Regions from separate parts of the Kitasatospora sp. NPDC043950 genome, predicted to be linked through region 2. Evidence: riboswitches for the same ligand, from Rfam matches in the RefSeq annotation. Region 2 holds a riboswitch; the other holds the start of a gene.
The links. A riboswitch is a leader RNA that binds a small molecule or an ion and turns the genes downstream of it on or off. The one in region 2 is predicted to bind cobalamin.

Region 1 (6,195 bases), on a different contig from region 2:
CCGGGAGTCGACTCCGAGAACGGCACCACCACGAAAGCCTTGCGCTGCACGGCGGTGAGCTTGCTCAGCACCGGGTCGTTCTCCAAGTAGTCGATCTTGGACTGGGCCGTGTCCCAGCCGGCGTCCGCGACCACGATGGCGTCCGGGTCCGCCGCGACGACCTTCTCCCAGCTCACGTTCTGCCAGCCACCGGACAGGTCCCCGAAGACGTTGCGGGCGCCCACGGCATTGAGAACGAGTTGAGGTCCGCCGTGGCCGGCCCCGACGAACGGCGCCTTGGTGTCCGAGTCGTACCACAGGACCTTCAAGCCCTTGCCCGCGGCCGTCGCCGTGAACTCGGCCAGCTGCTGCTCCTGTTGCTGCTGGATCGCGGCGGCCCGCTCCGTGACACCGAAGACCTTGGCGACGTCGTTCAGTTCGCCCCACACCGCCTGCCAGGTCGTCGGCGGCACCTGGCTCTTGTCCGAGCAGCCGAACGGGGACAGGTACGACAGGATGCCCTGGCCGCGCAGTTCCCCCCGGGTGCCCGCGACCTTGTCGGTGAACGCGCTGGAGTAGGAGGCGTACAGGAAGTCGGGACGGGCCGCGAGGAGCTTCTCCTTCGTCGGGTAGTCCTTGGAGAGCACCGGGACGGAGTCGTAGGCCGCCTTCCACTTCTCCGGGATGGAATCGTCGAGGTAGGCGGTACCGGCCATGCGGGACTGCAGGCCGAGGGCCAGGGCCACCTCGGTGGCACCCTCGTTGAGCGTCACCAGCCGGTCGGGCGGCGCGCCGACCGTCACGGTGGACCCGCAATTGTCGACGCTGACCGGCGCGGCAGTTCCGGTCGTCCCGCCGGACGTGGTGGGCGCGGGGGCGCCCGTGCAAGCTCCGAGCATGCCGATGAACAGGAAGGCCGCGACCGCCCGGCCGACACGTATCGGACCTGTGGGACGTACGGAACATATGGAACGGAACGGATACGGCAGACCGCTGGGCACGTGTTCTCCAAAACCCTCGTGGAACATGTAGCGCCGTGGCCGGTCTCCTGGCTTCCGCATCAACGCGCCGCGGCCGACCTTCCCGGACGGCTCTTCCAACCCGCCCAGTGGCCCTGACCGCTGGAAAAGCCGGTCAGCGAGGGCCGCGGAACTCCGCGGCAACAGTGGCGAGGGCCGCACCGGACTCAGACCGGTTTCCCGTACACCACGGCGATGGCAAGGTATCAGGCGTGGTCAGGTCGGTGCTGGCCAGCCCGTGGGATGGTCGTCTGGACCGTTCCTGGGGTTGCGGGAGGGATCGGCCACGGGGCCCGGTCGGGGGTCTCAGGTGCGGGCGGCGACGATCCAGTTCCTGAACTCGACGGCGTAGTGCCGCAGGTGGTGGTCCAGGACCTCGTCCGGGCACGTGACGGGGAAGTAGGGCGCCGCCACTCGGCCGGCGGGCGGAGACGCGGCTGGTCGTCGGCGTCGAGCGGATCGAGCACGCCGTCACCGACCCTGCTCGGCGGCGGAGGCACCGGGCCGTCGAAGGGGGGCCCGCGCACGCCCTCCCGCGGACCTGCGACGGGTGGTCAGGGGTGTGTTCCCCCACTTCGGGGGCAAGCGACGAGGCGGAGCGGCTCACCGAAAGGGTGTGTCGTGCCGGACAGAGCGCCACCCCTGGGGATAGTTCGTACATCACCAGCAATCACGCGGGCGACGGCCCGGCGGTCGTGCCCGCCCAGTGCCGGAGGAACGATGGACGACAAGCCGAGACGAAGGAGCAACGGCATGGCGAACGACCAGAACGACGCTACCGCGCGGCGCGACGAATCCCTCGCGGATCCGGTGGCAGGGCGGACAGGGTGGGACGAGGTCGACGCGCGGGCGGTGGACACCGTGCGGCTGCTGGCCGCCGACGCGGTGCAGAAGGTCGGCAACGGCCATCCGGGCACCGCGATGAGCCTGGCCCCACTGGCGTACCTGCTGTTCCAGAACGTCATGCGCCACGACCCCGGCGACGACCGGTGGCTGGGACGGGACCGCTTCGTGCTCTCCTGCGGCCACTCCAGCCTGACCCTCTACATCCAGCTCTACCTGGCCGGCTACGGCCTGGAACTCTCGGACCTGCAGGCTTACCGGACCTGGGGCTCCGCCACCCCCGGGCACCCCGAACACCGGCACACCCCCGGCGTGGAGATCACCACCGGCCCGCTGGGCCAGGGCCTGGCCAGCGCGGTGGGCATGGCGATGGCCGCCCGCCGCGAACGTGGTCTCCTCGACCCGGACGCCGAAGCGGGCACCAGCCTCTTCGACCATCACGTCTACGTGATCGCCTCCGACGGAGACATGATGGAAGGCGTCACCGGCGAGGCCGCCTCCCTGGCAGGGCACCAGGAACTCGGCGACCTCATCGTCTTCTACGACTCCAACCACATCTCCATCGAGGACGACACCGACATCTCCTTCAGCGAGGACGTCCCGGCCCGCTACGCCGCCTACGGCTGGCACGTGCAGACCGTGGACTGGACGCGCACCGGCCGCTACGTCGAGGACGTCGACGTGCTCCTGGCGGCCACCCGCGCCGCCCGGCAGGAGACCGGCCGCCCTTCGCTGATCATGCTGCGCACCGTGATCGGCTGGCCCGCCCCGACCAAGCAGGACAGCGGCAAGGCCCACGGATCCGCGCTGGGCGAGGACGAGGTCGCCGCCACCAAGCGGCTGCTGGGCTTCGACCCCGAAGAGCACTTCATCGTCGAGGAGGACGTCCTGGGCCGCACACGCGAGGCCGCCGACCGCGGCCGGCAGGTGCACGCCGAGTGGGACGAGAGGTTCGCGGCCTGGCGCACGGCGAACCCCGAGCGCGCCGTCCTGCTGGACCGACTGCGGGAGCAGCGGCTGCCCGACGGTTGGGCGGACGTCCTGCCGACCTTTCCCCCCGACGCCAAGGGCATGGCCACCCGCGCCGCCTCGGGCGAGGTCCTCACCGCACTGGCCCCGGTCCTGCCCGAGCTGTGGGGCGGCTCCGCCGACCTGGCCGGCAGCAACATCACCACCATGGTCGGCCAGCCGTCCTTCGTCCCCACCGACCGCCAGACAAAGAACTGGAAGGGCGGCCCCTACGGGCGCACCCTGCACTTCGGCATCCGTGAACACGCCATGGGCGCGATCCTCAACGGCATCGCCCTGCAGGGTCTGACCCGCCCCTACGGCGGCACGTTCCTGACCTTCTCCGACTACATGCGCCCCGCCGTCCGGCTGGCCGCTCTGATGCGACTGCCGGTCACGTACGTCTGGACCCACGACTCCATCGGCCTGGGCGAGGACGGCCCCACCCACCAGCCCGTCGAACACCTGGCCGCACTGCGTGCCATCCCCGGTCTGGACGTCGTGCGCCCAGCCGACGCCAACGAAACCACCGCGTGCTGGCGCACCGTCCTCGAACACCGCGACCGCCCGGCCGGACTGGTCCTCAGTCGCCAGAACCTGCCCGTCCTCGACCGCGACAGCGGCGAGTTCGCCCCCGCACGGGAAGCGGCTCGGGGCGGGTACGTCCTGGCCGAGGCTCCGGGCGGCGCGACGCCGGACGTCATCCTCATCGCGACGGGCTCCGAGGTGCACCTCGCCCTGGAGGCCCGCACCCTGCTGGCGGCCGGGGGACTCGCGGTGCGGGTGGTGTCGATGCCCTGCCGGGAGTGGTTCGCCGCCCAGCCCCAGGACTACCAGGACCAGGTCCTGCCCCTGGACGTACGGGCTCGGGTGAGCGTCGAGGCCGCCATCGGACAGGGCTGGCGGGAGATGGTGGGCGACGCCGGACGGATCGTCAGCCTGGAGCACTACGGCGCGTCCGCCGACTACCAGCGCCTGTACACCGAGTTCGGCATCACCCCCCAGGCGGTCGCCGCAGCCGCCCGCGACAGCATCCTCGACACCCGGCGGGCACCGCGTCCCGGCGGCCACCAGCAGACCTCCACCCCGACCACAGGTGGCACCGGGGACCTCAGCCGCTCCGACACTTGAACGGTGGGCAGGAGGCCGATGTCCGCTTCGCGCGGCCCGGCACCGTTGGCACGCTCCTTGTCATCAGAGTGCCGTGGGGCTGGTGGCGGTGGCCGCCGAGACGTCGGGGTGGAGGGCGAAGACCCGGTCCAGTCCGACGATGTGCAGAATCCTGATGGTGTTGGCTGGGACCGCGGCCAAGGCCATGTCGGCGCCCTGTTCGGCGGCCACGTTGCGGACGGCCAGCAGAGCGGTGATGCCGCTGGAGTCGCAGAACTCCAGACCGGTCTCGCTGTTCCGCCCTCGGAGGAGGGTGGAACCACAGGACTGGTCGCAACCTCACACAAGCCCTCATTCCCGCACGTCGTGGCGGTTGGTGAACCAACGAGGTCCGCCATCCCGTTGAGGCATGTACCTGACCATCCTCCGATAGAGAGTTGGCTGCCATGACCTCCAAGCGTGTTGTCCAGTCCTCCGTACTGACCGCCGTCCTGGCGCTGAGCGCCGGCTTGGCCCTGGCTCCCGCGGCGCAGGCCGCCGGCCCCTCCGCCGGAACGACGCGGTCGGCCGCCCCAGTGGCGTCCGCCGCCTACGCGGTGCGCAGCACCCAGGTCACCCTGTCGAACCAGACCGGCAGCATGCTCTACCTCGGCTCGGCCACCCTGGCCCACGGGTGCTGGAGCGCCGGCAGTCCTCTGCCCCCGAGCTACATCCTGCCGAACGTGGCCCCCAGCTGGAAGACCGAGTCGTGCGGGTTCCTGACGGGCACCGAGGGGCAGATCGGCTTCGGCGTGGACACCTGGAGCGGGTTGATCCACTGGAGCAACCCCTACGCCGGGTCGAACGTCAACGAGTGCACTGTCGGTGCGGGTCTCACCTGCCAGGTGATCGGCGGCGGGGGGAACAACGCGGAGGTCACCTTCGTGGTGCGGCGCGCCTGAGGCCCGACCCCACCCGGTCGCCCGCCACCTGAACCACGAGTGCCTCCGGCAGGGCGGCCGAAATCGTACCGGCGTCCTGACCGGCCGCCCGCTCCCTATCCTCCCGAGCGGGTTGCGGTGCCGGATCGGTCCGGGGAGTGCGGCGCGGCCGCTCTGCAGGCGGCGACCTCGGTCGTCGGCTCCCGGGCGGCGCGCGGCGCGGTCTGGCTGCGCCGAACCGGTCGCGGGGGCTCCGTGCGACCTTGTCGCGTCCGCGAGCCGCAGCAGGGCTGCCGGGGCGTCACGTTCCCGGTCGTGGGCGGAATGGGGATCGGCTGCCGTCCCTGGGTCGAGCACCGCCTCAAGGGTGCTAACTTAGGCAAGCCTAACCAAGAAGCGCGACCACACAGCCCAGGGGGGCACCATGGCAGACCAACCGACCCGCCGGACACCGCAGGCCCGTGAAGCACAGGTGCTGCGCACCGAGCGGATCACACCGCACATGGTGCGCCTGGTCCTCGGCGGTGCGGGGTTGGAGGACTTCGACGCCACCGAGTTCACCGACCACTACGTCAAGGTGCTCTTCGCACCCGAGGGCGTGAGCTACCCGGAGCCCTTCGACATGGCGCGGATCCGCGAGGAGTTCCCGCCCGAGCAGCGGCCGATCACCCGGACGTACACCGTGCGGGCCTGGGACCCGGCCCTGCGCGAGCTGACCATCGACTTCGTGGTGCACGGTGACGAGGGCCTGGCCGGGCCGTGGGCGGCCCGCGCACAGCCCGGCGAGACGGTGCGCTTCCTGGGCCCCGGCGGCGGCTACGCCCCCGACGCGAGCGCCGACTGGCACCTGCTGGTGGGCGACGAGAGCGGGCTGCCCGCGATCGCCGCGGCGCTGGAGCGGATGCCGGCCGATGCCGTGGTGCACGCCTTCGTCGAGGTCGCGGACGCCGCGGAGGAGCAGAAGATCGTCTCGCCCTCCGGGGCCGAGATCAGCTGGCTGCACCGCGGCGCCCGCCCGGTGGGCGAGGCGCTGGTCGAGGCGGTGGGCGCGCTGGAATTCCCCGCCGGCACGGCATCCGCGTTCGTGCACGGTGAGGCGGGCTTCGTGAAGGAACTGCGGCGCCTGCTGCGCGTGGAGCGAGGCATCCCGCGCGAGCGGCTGTCGGTCTCGGGCTACTGGCGGTCCGGTCAGAGTGACGAGGCCTGGCGGGCGGCCAAGCGCGAGTGGAACGCCCAGGTGGAGGCCGAGCAGGAGTCGGCCGGCTGATCTACGCGGCCGGGTGGCCGCCCCTCCCCGGCCTCTGCCCGCCCCTGGC
Region 2 (6,195 bases):
CGTCGGCTACGCCGCCACCGATCTCAACCCCTCGCTCTACCCGCTCAGTTGGCCGAGCCTGCCGCTCGTCCCGGTGCTCGCCCTGCTGCTGGCCGGCGCCGCCGGGGTCATCGCGCCTCCGCCCGGACGTACCCCGGAGCCCGGACGTACCCCGGAGCCCGCCGCCGGGACCCGCCGCACCGGCGCCGACCGCACGACCCCCGAGGTGAGCACGTGATCCGATTCGACCAGGTCGGCGTGGTGTACGACGGCGAGACCGCCCCCGTCCTGCGCGACGTCGACCTGCACATCCCGGAGGGCGAGCTCTGCCTGGTGGTCGGCCGCACCGGCGTCGGCAAGTCGACCCTGCTCGGCGCCGTCAACGGCCTCGTGCCGCACTTCACCGGCGGCACCCTGCGCGGCCGGGTGACCGTGGACGGCCGGGACACCGCGCACCACCCCCCTCGCGAACTGGCCGACGTGGTCGGCGTGGTGGGGCAGGACCCGCTGGCCGGCTTCACCACCGACACGGTGGAGGAGGAACTGGCCTACGTCATGGAGCAGTTGGCCGTCCCGCCGGAGGTGATGCGCAAGCGTGTCGAGGAGACCCTCGACCTGCTCGGCCTCGCCGACCTGCGCCACCGCGCCCTGCACGATCTCTCCGGCGGCCAGCAACAGCGCGTCGCCATCGGCTCGGTGCTCACCGCGCACCCGCGCGTCCTGGTCCTGGACGAACCGACCTCGGCGCTCGACCCGACCGCCGCCGAGGAGGTGCTCGCGGCCATCACCCGTCTGGTCCACGACCTCGGCGTCACCGTCCTGCTCGCCGAACACCGCCTGGAGCGGGTCGTCCAGTACGCCGACCGCGTCGCCTACCTGCCCGGCGACGGCACGGTCGTGCACGGGCCGCCCGCCGAGGTCTTCCGGCGCACCGCGATCGCGCCGCCGGTCGTCGACCTCGGGCGGCTGGCCGGGTGGCGGCCGCTGCCGCTCTCCGTCCGGGACGCCCGGCGCGCCGCCGCCCCGCTGCGGGAGCGGCTGAACGACGTGCCCGTTCCTCCGCCGCGCCGGGCAGCGGTGGCGGGGGAACGGGTGCTGGACGCCCGAGGGGTGGTCGTCCGGTACGGGCCGGTGGCCGCCGTCCGGGAGGTCGGGCTGGACCTGCGGGCCGGTGAGGTCACGGCGCTGATGGGGCGCAACGGCTCGGGCAAGTCCTCGCTCCTGTGGGCCCTCCAGGGCTCGGGCCCGCGACAGGGCGGCAGCGTGCAGGTCCTCGGAGCCGACGGCGGGCCGGCCGCGGACCCCAAGCGGCTCTCCGCGACCAGGGCCCGGCAGCTCGTCGGGCTCGTCCCGCAGACCCCGACCGACCTGCTGTACCTGGAGACGGTCGCCCAGGAACTCGCCCAGAGCGACCTGGAGGCCCGCCGCGCAGCCGGCTCGACCGTCGCCGGCCCGACCACAGCCGGCCCGACCGCGAGGCAGATCCTCGACCGGCTCGCCCCCGGGATCCCCGACGGCACCCACCCCCGGGACCTCTCCGAGGGCCAGAAGCTGGCCCTGGTCCTGGCGATCCAACTGGCCGCCGCGCCACGGGTGGTGCTGCTGGACGAACCCACCCGAGGGCTCGACTACCACGGGAAGGAAGCGCTCACCGGCATCGTGGACGCCCTCGCCGCCGAAGGCCGTACGGTCGTCGTCTCCACCCACGACGTCGAGTTCGTCGCCGCCGCCGCCGACCGGGTGGTGGTGATGGCCGAGGGCGAGATCGTCGCCGACGGCCCCACCGCCGAGGTCATCGTCGCCTCGCCCACCTTCGCCCCCCAGACCGCCAAGATCCTCGCCCCGCTGCCCTACCTGACCACCCGACAGGTCGCCGCCGCCCTCGCGCCCGCGCAGGCCGCCCGGTGAGCGCCGTCCGGATCCCCGGCCGGGCCCGCGTCGTCGCGGCCCTGGCCGCCTTCATCGGCCTGGTCGCCTTCACCTGGCCGTTCGTCGTCGCCCCCGGAAAGTTCGGCTCCTCCTACGCCCCGCCGCTGATCTTCGGCGCCCTGCTGGCCCTGGTGCTCGCCGTCGTCATCGCGGAGATCGCGGCCGGCGGCATCGACGCCAAGGCCCTCGCCATGCTCGGCGTCCTGTCCGCCGTCAACGCCGGGCTGCGCCCGCTCGGCGCCGGCACCGCAGGAGTGGAGACGGTCTTCTTCGTCCTCGTCCTGGCCGGCCGGGTCTTCGGCCCGGGCTTCGGCTTCACCCTCGGCTGCACCTCGCTGTTCGCCTCCGCGCTGCTCACCGGCGGCGTCGGCCCCTGGATGCCGTACCAGATGTTCGGCTGCGCGTTCGTCGGCATGCTCGCCGGGCTCCTGCCGAGAACCCGGCGGCGGCGCTGGGAGGTCCCGATGCTGGCCGCGTACGGGGCGTTCTCCGGGTACCTCTTCGGCTTCCTCCTCAACCTCTCCTTCTGGCCGTTCTCCACCGACCCGAACAGTTCCATCGCCTACCTGCCGGGGCTGCCCTTCACCGAGCAGTGGCACCGCTACCTGCTCTTCGACCTCGCCACCTCGCTCGGCTGGGACACCGGCCGTGCCGTCACCACCTTCACCGCCGTGCTCGTCGTCGGCCCGGCCGTCCTCACCGTCTTCCGCCGCGCGGCCCGCCGCGCCAACTTCGAGCCCATGGTGCGCTTCGAGGCCCCGGACGGTCGACGAGTCACCGCGAACGGCTCCGCCATCGGCTCCGCGAGCGGCGAGGGAGTCTCACCATGCGGACGGCTTCCGTGAATTCCGCGTCGGCCCCGGCGGTTTGCCCCTAAGCTGGCGACGCAGCTGGTTCGTCCTGCCCGCCAGGCAGGACGTCGCAAGAGGGAACCCGGTGGGAATCCGGGACTGCCCCGCAGCGGTGAGTGGGAACGACCGCCGTCATACGCACTGGACCCGGGACGGGTCTGGGAAGCGATGGCCAGTAGGTACCGGACGCCAACAGGCCCGGTGCGCCCACGAGTCCGAAGACCTGCCCGTTGCCCGCCCGCGGACCGTTCCGCGTGCGGATATCCCGGTGACCTCGTGGGCGGGTCGGCGACCATACCAGGCGGATCGGGCACACGCGTCGACGTGAGCCGCCGCCCGGTTCGTCATCCCTTCGCGCTCTCGTCCCGTCCCCGGGCACTTGAGGAGCCAGACTCGCGAAGGAGAGTCCCTTGACCACGAAGTCCGCAGCCGCGGCAACCAGGGCCACCGTGTACGGCTACCCCCGGCAGGGCCAGGGCCGGGAGCTGAAGAAGGCCATCGAGGGCTACTGGAAGGGCACGGTCACCGCCGACGCCCTGCGGGAGACGGCGGTCGGCCTGCGCCGGGAGAACTGGGCGCAGCTCGCCCAGGCCGGGGCCTCGGAAGTGCCCACCGGCGACTTCTCGCTCTACGACCACGTACTGGACACCACGGTCGCCGTCGGCGCGATCCCGGCCCGCCACCGGGCGGCCGTCGAGGCGGACGCGCTGGACGGCTACTTCGCCATGGCGCGCGGCACCCAGGAGGTCGCGCCGCTGGAGATGACCAAGTGGTTCGACACCAACTACCACTACCTGGTGCCCGAACTCGGCCCGGACACCGTCTTCACCGCGGACCCGGCCAAGGCCGTCGGGGAGTTCCGGGAGGCGCTGGCGCTCGGCCACACCGCACGCCCCGTGCTGGTCGGCCCCCTCACCTACCTGCTGCTCGCCAAGCCCGCCCCCGGTGTCGCCGAGGACTTCCAGCCGATCACCCTGCTGGACCGGCTGCTGCCCGTCTACGCGCAGCTGCTGGCGGACCTGAAGGCGGCCGGCGCCGAGTGGGTGCAGCTGGACGAGCCCGCGCTGGTGCAGGACCGCACCCCGGCCGAGCTGAACGCCGCCGCCCGCGCCTACCGTGAGCTGGGCGGCCTGGCGGACCGTCCGAAGCTGCTGGTCGCGAGCTACTTCGACCGCCTGGGTGAGGCCCTGCCGGTGCTGGCCAAGGCCCCGGTCGAGGGCCTGGCGCTGGACTTCACGGGGCCCGCCGCGGCGAACCTGGATGATCTGGCCGCCGTCGGCGGGCTGCCCGGCAAGCGGCTGGTCGCCGGGGTGGTCGACGGGCGCAACATCTGGATCAACGACCTGGAGAAGTCGCTGGCCACCCTGGCGACCCTGCTGGGCCTCGCCGAGCGGGTCGACGTCGCGCCGTCCTGCTCCCTCCTGCACGTGCCGTTGGACGCCGCCGCCGAACGCGACGTCGACCCGCAGATCCTGCGCTGGCTCGCCTTCGCCAAGCAGAAGGCCAGGGAGGTGGCGCTGCTGGCCCGGGGCCTGCGCGAGGGCACGGGGGCGATCGCCGCCGACCTGGCCGCCAACCGCGCCGACCTCGCCTCGCGCGCCAACTCGCCGATCACCCACGATCCGGCGGTGCGCGCCCGTACCGCCGCCGTCACCGCCGACGACGCCCGCCGCGCCCAGGCCTACCCGCAGCGGGCCGAGGCCCAGCGCGCCCGGCTCGGCCTGCCACTGCTGCCGACCACCACCATCGGCTCGTTCCCGCAGACCTCCGAACTGCGGGTCGCGCGGGCCGATCTCACGGCGGGCCGGATCGACGCCCCGGCCTACCGCGAGCGCATCGAGGCGGAGGTCCGGGAGGTCATCGCCTTCCAGGAGAAGGCCGGACTGGACGTCCTGGTGCACGGCGAGCCCGAGCGCAACGACATGGTCCAGTACTTCGCCGAACAGCTCACCGGCTACCTCGCCACCCGGCACGGCTGGGTGCAGTCCTACGGCACCCGGTACGTGCGCCCGCCGGTCCTGGCCGGGGACATCTCCCGCCCGCACCCGATGACCGTCGACTGGTTCGGCTACGCGCAGGGCCTGACCGACCGCCCGGTCAAGGGCATGCTCACCGGCCCCGTCACGATGCTCGCCTGGTCCTTCGTCCGCGACGACCAGCCGCTCGGCGACACCGCCCGCCAGGTCGCCCTCGCCCTGCGCGACGAGGTCACGGACCTGGAGGCCGCCGGCGCGGCCGTCGTCCAGGTCGACGAGCCGGCCCTGCGCGAGACCCTGCCGCTGCGCGCCGCCGACCGCCCGGCGTACCTGGCGTGGGCGACCGAGTCCTTCCGCCTCGCCACCTCCGGGGTGCGGGCCGACACCCAGGTCCACACCCACATGTGCTACGCCGAGTTCGGCGCGATCATGACGGCGATCGACGAACTCGACGCGGACGTCATCTCGCTGGAGGCCACCCGCTCGCACATGGAGGTCGCCGGCGAACTCGCCGGGGCCGGCTACCCGCGCGAGGTCGGCCCGGGCGTCTGGGACATCCACTCCCCGCGCGTCCCGAGCACCGACGAGGCCATCGCCCTGCTGCGCGCGGGCCTCGCGGCCATCCCCGCCGAGCGGCTCTGGGTCAACCCCGACTGCGGCCTGAAGACCCGCGGCTGGACGGAGACCCGCGCCTCGCTCGACAGCCTCGTCGGCGCCGCCCGCCACCTGCGCGCGGAGCTCGCCGGCTGACCCCCCGGTGACGCGCCCCGGCCGGGCCCCGCACACCGTGCGGCGCCCGGCCGGGTGGGCCCGGGACCGTCCCCGGGCGGGCTGCCGCAACGGCGGCCCGGCCCGTTTCACCCGGACCCGGGAAGCCCGAGGTTCTGGTAGATCTCCGTCGTCACCGTGGAGAAGTTCATGGTCATGAAATGCAGCCCGGGAACTCCCTCGGAGAGCAGGCGTCGGCACATTCCGGTGGCGTGATCGATACCGATCGACCGGACGGCCTTCGGGTTGTCCTGCTGCTTCAGCATGCTTTCGGAAAGCTCGTCGGGAATGGCGGCGGTGGTCAGTGCCGGAATCCTCCGAAGTGACCGGATACTGGTCACCGGCATGATCTCCGGAATGACCGGAACGGTGCAGCCGGCCGATTCCAGTCGATCCCGGAAACGGAGGTAGCTGTCCACGTCGAAGAACATCTGGGTGATGGCGTAGTCGGCTCCCGCCCGGCACTTCTCGATGAAGTGCCTGATCTCGAAATCCCAGTCGGGGGACCTCGGGTGCAGGTCCGGGAAGGCGGCCACACCGACGCAGAAGTCGCCGGACTCCTTGATCAGCCGCACCAGGTCGGCGGCGTACTCCACTCCGTCGGGGTGGCGGTGCCAGGTGCCCAGCGGATCGCCCGGCGGGTCGCCGCGTAGCGCCAGGATGTTGCGAACTCCCTGGTCAGCGTAGTGGCC

Region 1: it holds a riboswitch for cobalamin, as region 2 does, so the genes downstream of both, AC07BF_RS30470 (ABC transporter substrate-binding protein) here and metE (5-methyltetrahydropteroyltriglutamate--homocysteine S-methyltransferase) in region 2, are expected to answer to the same signal.

What each region holds. Positions count from the first base shown of each region.
Region 1 covers NZ_JBWKER010000056.1:39,304-45,498, forward strand. The annotation lists gene AC07BF_RS30470 (ABC transporter substrate-binding protein) at 1-878, opposite strand, end outside; cobalamin riboswitch at 1,001-1,205, opposite strand; gene tkt (transketolase) at 1,752-3,980, shown strand; partial or broken gene AC07BF_RS30480 (STAS domain-containing protein) at 4,044-4,241, opposite strand; gene AC07BF_RS30485 (hypothetical protein) at 4,406-4,900, shown strand; gene AC07BF_RS30490 (siderophore-interacting protein) at 5,304-6,146, shown strand.
Region 2 covers NZ_JBWKER010000003.1:108,482-114,676, forward strand. The annotation lists gene AC07BF_RS02715 (CbiQ family ECF transporter T component) at 1-217, shown strand, start outside; gene AC07BF_RS02720 (ABC transporter ATP-binding protein) at 214-1,887, shown strand; gene AC07BF_RS02725 (ECF transporter S component) at 1,884-2,753, shown strand; cobalamin riboswitch at 2,796-2,992, shown strand; gene metE (5-methyltetrahydropteroyltriglutamate--homocysteine S-methyltransferase) at 3,170-5,485, shown strand; gene metF (methylenetetrahydrofolate reductase [NAD(P)H]) at 5,593-6,195, opposite strand, start outside.